Regions from separate parts of the Streptomyces sp. P5F9 genome, predicted to be linked through region 1. Evidence: riboswitches for the same ligand, from Rfam matches in the RefSeq annotation. Region 1 holds a riboswitch; the other holds the start of a gene.
The links. Region 1 has a riboswitch for cobalamin ahead of metE (5-methyltetrahydropteroyltriglutamate--homocysteine S-methyltransferase). Riboswitches for the same ligand answer to the same signal wherever they lie in the genome.
Positions count from the first base shown of each region.

Region 2: it holds a riboswitch for cobalamin, as region 1 does, so the genes downstream of both, nicT (Nickel transporter NicT) here and metE (5-methyltetrahydropteroyltriglutamate--homocysteine S-methyltransferase) in region 1, are expected to answer to the same signal.

Region 1 is NZ_JBXVPZ010000050.1:10,989-15,327, forward strand. Features, by position in the region: gene metE (5-methyltetrahydropteroyltriglutamate--homocysteine S-methyltransferase) at 1-2,091, opposite strand, end outside; cobalamin riboswitch at 2,230-2,453, opposite strand; gene meaB (methylmalonyl Co-A mutase-associated GTPase MeaB) at 2,569-3,552, opposite strand; gene scpA (methylmalonyl-CoA mutase) at 3,549-4,339, opposite strand, start outside.
Region 2 is NZ_JBXVPZ010000287.1:8,044-12,382, forward strand. Features, by position in the region: gene AC31A1_RS34135 (sigma-70 family RNA polymerase sigma factor) at 1-310, opposite strand, end outside; gene AC31A1_RS34140 (hypothetical protein) at 466-1,083, opposite strand; gene nicT (Nickel transporter NicT) at 1,628-2,755, opposite strand; cobalamin riboswitch at 2,792-3,019, opposite strand; gene AC31A1_RS34150 (ArsR/SmtB family transcription factor) at 3,100-3,465, shown strand; gene AC31A1_RS34155 (DUF5134 domain-containing protein) at 3,795-4,339, shown strand, end outside.

The sequences.
Region 1 (4,339 bases):
ATAGCCGTGCTCAGCCAGCTCTCGCGCGACCCGCATGTGCGAGCGGGCCGCCTCCAGGCTGATGACGTCCGCGTCGAGGTCGTCGATGGCCTGCACGATGTCGCCGAACTCGGCGTAGCACATGTGCGTGTGGACCTGCGTCTCCGGACGGACGCCGGCGGTGGTCAGCCGGAACGCCTCCGTGGCCCAGGCGAGATACGCCTCCCGGTCCGCCGCGCGCAGCGGCAGGGTCTCGCGCAGCGCGGGTTCGTCGACCTGGATGACCGAAGTCCCGGCCGCCTCAAGGTCGTTGACCTCCTCGCGCAGGGCGAGGGCGACCTGCCGGGCGGTGTCGCCGAGCGGCTGGTCGTCGCGGACGAAGGACCAGGCGAGCATGGTGACCGGCCCGGTGAGCATGCCCTTGACCGGACGTGAGGTGAGGGACTGGGCGTACGTCGTCCAGCGCACCGTCATCGGTTCGGGGCGGGAGATGTCGCCGGCCAGGATCGGCGGGCGGACGTAACGGGTGCCGTACGACTGGACCCAGCCGTGCTGCGTGGCGAGACAGCCGGTGAGCTGCTCGGCGAAGTACTGGACCATGTCGTTGCGTTCGGGTTCGCCGTGCACGAGGACGTCGAGACCGGTCTTCTCCTGGAAGGAGATGACCTCGCCGATCTCCGCCTTGACGCGCTCCTCGTAACCGGCCGTGTCGATCCGCCGCGCCCTCAAGTCGGCCCGCGCGGTACGCAGTTCGGCGGTCTGCGGGAACGACCCGATCGTGGTCGTCGGCAGCGGCGGCAGCCCGAGACGCGCGCGCTGCGCCGCGGTCCGTTCGTCGTACGGCTGGGAGCGGCGGGCGTCGGCGTCCGTGACCGCGGCGGCCCTGGCCCGTACGGCGGGGTCGCTGGTGAGTGCCGAACCGGCGCGGGAGGCCAGGTCGGCGCGGTTGGCGGCGAGTTCGGCGGCGATCGTGTCGGTGCCCTGGGCCAGGCCCTTGGCGAGCGTGACGATCTCGCCGGTCTTCTGCCGCGCGAACGCGAGCCAGCGCAGGATCTGCGGCTCGATGTCCCGCTCGGCGGCGGCGTCGAGCGGCACGTGGAGCAGGGAGCAGGAGGCGGCGACGTCGACCCGGTCGGCAAGACCGAGCAACGTGCCCAGTGTGGCAAGGGACTTGGTGAGGTCGTCGACCCAGACGTTGCGGCCGTTGACGACCCCTGCGATCAGCCGCTTGCCGGGGAGTCCGCCCACGGCGGCGAGGGCGTCCAGGTTGGCGGCGGCGGACTCGGTGAAGTCGAGTGCGAGGCCCTCCACGGGCGCCTTCGCGAGGACCGGCAGCGCGTCGCCGAGCCGGTCGAAGTAGGAGGCGACCAGGAGCTTCGGCCGGTCGGTGAGGGCGCCGAGGGCGCGGTAGGTGCGGGCGGTGGCGCTCAGTTCGGCCGGGGCGCGGTCCTGGACGAGGGCGGGTTCGTCGAGTTGCACCCACTCCGCGCCCGCCGCGCGCAGGTCGGCGAGGACCTCGGCGTACACGGGCAGCAGCCGGTCCAGGAGGGTCAGCGGATCGAAGTCCGCGGACACCCCGGGCGCGGGCTTGGCGAGCAGGAGGTAGGTGACCGGGCCGACGAGCACCGGGCGGGCGGTCAGGCCCAGGGCGAGGGCCTCCTTCAACTCCGTCACCTGCTTGGTGGAGTCGGTGGTGAAGACGGTGTCCGGGCCCAACTCGGGCACGAGGTAGTGGTAGTTGGTGTCGAACCACTTCGTCATCTCCAGCGGTGCCACGTCCTGCGTGCCGCGTGCCATCGCGAAGTACCCGTCCAGCGCGTCGAGTTCGACGGCGGCGCGGTGCCGTTCGGGGATCGCGCCGACCATGACGCTGGTGTCCAGGACGTGGTCGTAGTACGAGAAGTCGCCGGTCGGTACTTCGTGGATGCCGGCGTCCGCCAGTTGCCGCCAGTTCGCGCGGCGCAGTTCGGCGGCGGTGGTCCGGAGGGCGTCGGCGTCGACGCGGCCCTTCCAGTAGCCCTCGATGGCCTTCTTGAGTTCTCGGCCCCTGCCCTGGCGGGGGTAGCCGTAGACGGTTGCCCGTGCTGCCGCGGCTGCGGACTTCGGTGTCACGGAAATCTCCTTCGCGAGATATCTCCCTGGATCCCGGTGGCGGGACGTGGGCGCGAAGGTTCGTAGACCGGGGGATGGTGACCGCCCGTGTGTACGCCGACCTGCCCACGAGGTCACCGGGATTCCGCGCGCGAATGCTTCGCGTGCGGGCAGGTGGCAGGTCTTCGGACTTGCGGGCACGTCCTCTTTTTGAACCGGAGGACACCTACTGGCCGTCGCTTCCCAGGTCCTGTGTGGGCCCAGTGCGTATGACGGCGGTCGTTCCTGCTTACCGCTGCGGGGCAGTCCCGGAATTTCACCGGGTTCCCTCTTGCGACGCGTCCGTCTGGCTGACGGGGCGAACCAGCTGCGCGGGCCAGCCTACGGGGTAGGGGTCGGATGCGTCGATTTTTGGGTGCCGGCCCGGTGGGGGCTGGTCGCGCCCACGCGGCGGAGCCGCAAATCGATACAGCCCCGCGCCCCTAAAAGCAGGTCGGTTCAGTTGGGCGGGGTGCCGAATGCGCGCAGGATTTGTTCTGCGGCCAGCGTTGCTGTCAACTCGCCGTCCCTGACCTGCTGTTCGAGCACTGGGCCGAGAGCACGTACTGCCGGATCGGAGCGCAGCCTCCCCAAGAGTTCGTCTCGGACCATCGTCCACGTCCAGTCCACCTGCTGCTCGCTGCGCTTCGCAGCCAGGCGGCCGGTGGACTCCAGCAGCGAACGGTGTTGTTCCAGGCGCTCCCAGACCGTGTCCAGGCCGGTGCCCTCGCGCGCGCTGCAGCTCAGTACAGGTGGGGTCCAGGCCGCGTCGGCGGGGTGCATCAGGCGGAGCGCGCCCGCCAACTCCCGTGCCGCGCTCTTCGCATCGCGCTCATGCGGGCCGTCCGCCTTGTTGACGGCGATGACGTCCGCCAGTTCCAGGACGCCCTTCTTGATGCCCTGTAGTTGGTCGCCGGTGCGGGCCAGGGTCAACAGCAGGAAGGAGTCGACCATGTTGGCGACCGCGGTTTCCGACTGGCCTACGCCTACCGTCTCGACGAGGACGACGTCGTAGCCCGCCGCCTCCATCACCACGATGGACTCGCGGGTCGCCTTCGCGACGCCGCCGAGGGTGCCGGCGGTGGGGGAGGGGCGGACGAAGGCGGCCGGGTCTACGGAGAGGCGTTCCATGCGGGTCTTGTCGCCGAGGATCGAGCCGCCCGTCCGTGTGGAGGACGGGTCGACCGCCAGCACCGCGACCCGGAAGCCGAGGGAGGTGAGGAGGGTGCCGAAGGCGTCGATGAACGTCGACTTGCCCACGCCCGGTACGCCGCTGATGCCGATGCGCCGGGCCTGGCCGCTGTGCGGGAGGAGTTCGGTCAGCAACTCCTGGGCCATGACCCGGTGTTGGGGCTTGGTCGACTCGACGAGGGTGATGGCGCGGGCCACCAGGGCCCGCTTGCCGTCTAGTACGCCCTTCACATAGGTGTCGACCTCGATCACAGGGTGTGCCCGAGGTCGGCGGCCAGTCGCCGCACCAGGTCGTGGGCCGCGTCCGGGATCACCGTCCCGGGCGGGAACACGGCCGCCGCGCCCATCTCCAGGAGGGTGGGTACGTCCTGCGGTGGGATCACCCCGCCTACCACGATCATGATGTCCTCGCGGCCCTCCTCGGCGAGGGACTCCTTCAACGCCGGTACGAGGGTGAGGTGTCCGGCGGCGAGGGACGACACTCCGACGATGTGTACGTCGGCCTCCACGGCCTGGCGGGCCACCTCGCCGGGGGTCTGGAACAGCGGGCCGACGTCGACGTCGAAGCCGAGGTCGGCGAAGGCGGTGGCGATCACCTTCTGGCCGCGGTCGTGGCCGTCCTGGCCCATCTTGGCGACCAGGATGCGCGGGCGGCGTCCCTCGGACTCCTCGAACTCGGCCACGAGGGCACGGGTGCGTTCTACGGACGGGGAGTCGCCGGCTTCGGTGCGGTACACACCGGCGATCGTACGGATCTGGCTCGCGTGCCGCCCGTACACCTTCTCCAGCGCGTCGGAGATCTCGCCGACCGTCGCCTTCGCGCGGGCCGCGTTCACCGCCAGCTCCAGGAGATTTCCCGTGCTTTCGGCAGCCCGGGTCAGGGCGTGCAGCGCGTCCTGGGTGGCCTGTTCGTCGCGCTCGGCGCGCAACCGCCGTAGCTTCTCGATCTGTTGGGTGCGTACGGAGGAGTTGTCGACCTTGAGGACGTCGATCTGCTCGTCGGTCTCCACGCGGTACTTGTTGACGCCGATGACCGGCT
Region 2 (4,339 bases), on a different contig from region 1:
AGCTGTCGATGACGGCCCGGCGGGCGATCGACAGCAGCCAGGTACGCGCCGAGGAGCGGCCCTCGAAGCGGTGCAGGCTGCCGAGCGCGCGCAGGAACGTGTCCTGCACCAGGTCGTCGGCTGCCTGTGGGTCGCCGCAGAGATGAGCCACGTACCGCTGGACGTCGCGTTGCAGGGCGCGGACGAAGTGTTCGACCGCGTCCGCGTCACCGCCCCGGGCCGCGAGCGCCCACGCGGTGATCGCCTCGTCGAGAGCTGCCGACTTCTTCTCGCCTGTGCCGCACGAAGCGGGCAGGGCAGGAGTGATCACCTGGAGTCCTTCTCAGTCATCCGTGATCCGGACCTGGGCACGCGAGATCGCGGGCGGTCCGGTGAGTGGGGTGAGACGGCCCTACGGCGCTTGCGCGGACGTACGGCCGTGGCCCGGGGCACACCTCATGGGCGGCCTCGGGATGCCGGCTGCCTTCAGACGGCAGCGGTCCGAGCGGGCGGCCCCCGGGAGGTGATCGCGTGGACGAGGAGGAGAAGGCGCGGGGCCCGGTCCGGGTAGAGGTGGCTCCTGCGGATGCGCGGGCGGTCGGTGGGCGCGGGCAGGGCGAGCAGCAGTCGTAGCGGAGCCGCCAGTCGCCCGGCCAGAGCGCGCAGGATACGGAACGCGGCTTTCTCGCCGTGGGCCAGCCAGAGCCCGCACAGCAGCGCGGCCAGCAGGTGGGCGACGAGCATGCCGGTCGACGACGTACCACCGGCCGACGAGTTGGCCATGTGCATGGAGCCCGTCTGCATCGAGGCCATGTTCATGGTGGTGTTCGGGGAGACCGGATCACCGGACGCCGGCTGGGCGAGCAAGAACGCCGAATGCAGCACCGTCTGGGCGGCGACCACGACCGTCACGATGAGCGGGAGCCCACGTTCACGATCCGCCAGGCACCAGCCCGGGACGCCGGTGACGACCAGTCCGGTGGCCAGTGCCCACGCGGGCACGTAGTCCCCGGACATCATGACGTGACCCAGGGAAGCGAGCACCACACAGACGGCCGCGAACACCGCGGCCCGCATCGCGCGAGAACACCACCCTGGCCTCATGGCGCCTCATCCTGGCACCAGGGCACCCACTGTCATGTGCGGGTGAGCAAACCCATAGCCCACCACACTCAATCCACAGCATGTGACCCAGGCCACGACAACAGGCCGGAACTCAAAGGGAATTCCGTCCGACTCCTGTTGGAGAGGGCCTCGATGCCGGCGCCGTCGGAGCGATACCCCTTTCTCCTCTGCCTGGTGGTGGACACCCCGCTCGGGACAACCGTCGTCCGTGCCAAGGCGGTTGGCGACTTCGAAACCCCTCCCCAGTCCCGTCGTACGGCACAGGCCGAAGGCCACGGAACTGCCCTGCCAGCAGGTCTCCACCGGTAGGGCAACCCGAATCACTCCCAGTACGCGGCGAACACCGCCGCGCGCAAGCTTCGTACCGCTGGGGACGCGCTCACGTCCGCCGGTGCGGCCGTGCGGCCCGAGGATCTCTCCCCTTGCCCGCCCATGCGCATCACCGTCCACGTACTGCCTGGTCAACCCTGTGTCCTCCTTACCAGTCGGATGCGGGGCCTGCGACGGCCCCGCGACCGAGGCGTCAGTCCGCGTTGGCGGTCTTCGCGTTCCAGCGGTGTTCGACGTCGGCCAGGCGCCAGTAGGCGATGGCGCAGGCCCATACGACGACGAAGAGGCCGACGATGATGTAGCCGACGTTGTCGAGGTCGATGCCGGAGATCCAGCCGGTGATGCCGTCCTGGAGGCCGAGGTTGTCGTGCAGGACGCTGACGAGTTCGATGGTGCCGATGATGAAGGCGACGGCGATGGACAGGCCGGTGATGGTGAGGTTGTAGTAGACCTTGCGGACCGGGTTGGAGAACGCCCAGTGGTAGGCGAAGTTCATGAAGCAGCCGTCGAGGGTGTCGAACAGGCTCATGCCCGCCGCGAACAGCAGGGGCAGGCACAGGATCGCGTACCAGGGCAGGCCGGCGGCGGCACCGGAGCCGGCCATGACCATCAGGGCGACCTCGGTGGCGGTGTCGAAGCCCAGACCGAACAGGACGCCGACGGGGTACATCTGGCCGGGCCGGGTGATGGACCTCGTCAGACGGCCCAGGACGCGGTTCATGAAGCCCCGGTTGGCGAGGTGCTTCTCCAGCTCGTGCTCGTCGAACTGGCCGGCGCGCATGGCCTTGAAGACCCGGTAGATCCCGGTGAGGGCGACCAGGTTGAGGGCCGCGATCAGGTAGAGGAAGCTGCCGGAGACAGTGGTGCTGATCAGGCCGAGCGTCGCATGGGCGTCGGAGTCCTCGTTGAGCAGGGCGCCGGTCACCTTGGCACCGGCCGCGATCAGCGCGGCCAGGACGACCACGATCGACGAGTGGCCCAGCGCGAACCAGAAACCGACCGACACCGGACGCTTGCCGTCCGCCATGAGCTTGCGGGTGGTGTTGTCGATCGCCGCGATGTGGTCGGCGTCGAAGGCGTGCCGCATGCCGAGGGTGTAGGCGGTGATGCCGAGTCCCACGCCGAAGACCTGATGGCCGACGGTGTAGTGGTTCGGGGCGACCATGGCGATCAGGATCATGAAGGCCACGACGTGCAGGGCCGCGATGACGGCGAGCAGCGCGCCGGTGCGCAGCCAGTCCCGGCGCTCCCAGCGCAGTGGCCGCGCGGCCGGTGTCCCGGTGGCGGAGGACGGCGGGGCGGGGTTTTCGGGCAGGGACATGTTCGGGGCAGCCTCTCCAGCACCTCGTGGACGGGGTCGTCGTACGGTGCCGTGGCCGGTCTCCTGGCTGACGGGTCGAACGTCTCGCCGCCCGGCCTTCCCGGACGCGATATGCGCCCCGTGGCCGCCCGGTCCCAGGTGGGAGCGGGGATGGTGCGGAGACTTCCCGATCACAGTGGCGAGGGCCGCTCCGGACTCCCGTACCCGACCCTGATCGGACACGGTGCACCGGTCTTCCCGAACACCACGGCCGGATCAGGCTAGGTGCGCCCCCGGTCATCCACAAGTCTGCGCAATTGCGCAGGTGTTGCACCTCACATGGGGGCAGGAGTGAGGATGGGTGCATGCATCTGGTTCCGGAGGGTCGCGCGCATCGCCGTGCGATCGATGAGCACACCGTCTGCGAGGCCATCGAGGGCATCGGCGACGCGGCCCGCGTCAACGAGTGGGCCGCCCGTTTCTCCCTGCTGGGCGAGCCGAACAGGCTGTCCGTGCTGCTGGCCGTGCACCGGGCCGGGCCCATCGCCGTATCGGATCTGGCGCTGGCCACCGGCATCAGCGACACGTCCGTCTCGCAGATCCTGCGCCTGCTCCGGGCCTCGGGCACCGTCACCGCCGACAAGGACGGCCGCGTCGTCCGCTACCGGCTGACCGATCCCGGCATGGCGGCGCTGCTCGACTCCTCGCTTCCGCCGGAACCCATGATCTGAGGCGTCGCCGGCAGCCCGCGCCGCAGTCGGGCCGGCGCCCTCAACTGGCCCACACCTCCCGCCCGTTCATCAAGCCGTCGCATAGCTCGTACATGTAGCTCGTACATGCGGTCGGCCGTGGTCCGCTTCGTGATGCGCTCGCGGCCCGACGCCCAAGTGACCGCACTCACACGGCACCTTGGGAACTCACTCCCGCGCCGCCCCGACTCCTGTTGCGTCCATCCGGCAGGTCGGCGACCGCGCTCTTGGCCCCTCCCCTGCTGATGCGACCCGTCGTGAATCGGATTCGGATCAGGGATGCCTTACGGCCTCCCGGAGTTGGGGGTTTCGTGATCGCCGCGAGCGGACTGCGCTGGATTCTGAGCCTGATGTTTGCGGTGCCAGTCCTGTACGCGGTGTGGCGAATGGTTCTGCCTGCCACGGGCTTGGCCGAGCGGGCGGATCACGCGTGGCATGCGGCGATGGGGGTGCTGATGATCGCGATGGCCTGGCCGTGGGGCATGGACATATCGGCGTTTCCACAGGTGGCGCTGTTCTCGGGGGGCGGGTTGTGGTTCCTGGCGGCGGCTCCCTTCCGGACCGGTGACCGTACCTGGAGCCGCGCGGTACTCGCCGCCCTGCCGCACGGGTTGATGATGGGTGCCATGGCCTGGATGGTGGCGGCGATGGCGTCCTCCGGCGCCATGTCCGGCCACACCGACGCGGCCGGTGCGCATGACATGGCGGGAATGGACATGTCGGGCGGTTCCGGTCTGGCCGCCATGAGTCTGACCGGGACAGGGCCGCGAGTTACGGCGGTGCTGCTCGCGGTGGTTCTCGGGGGCCTTGGCCTGTCCTGGCTGACCCGTGCTCTCGACCGGACCAGGGAAAGAGG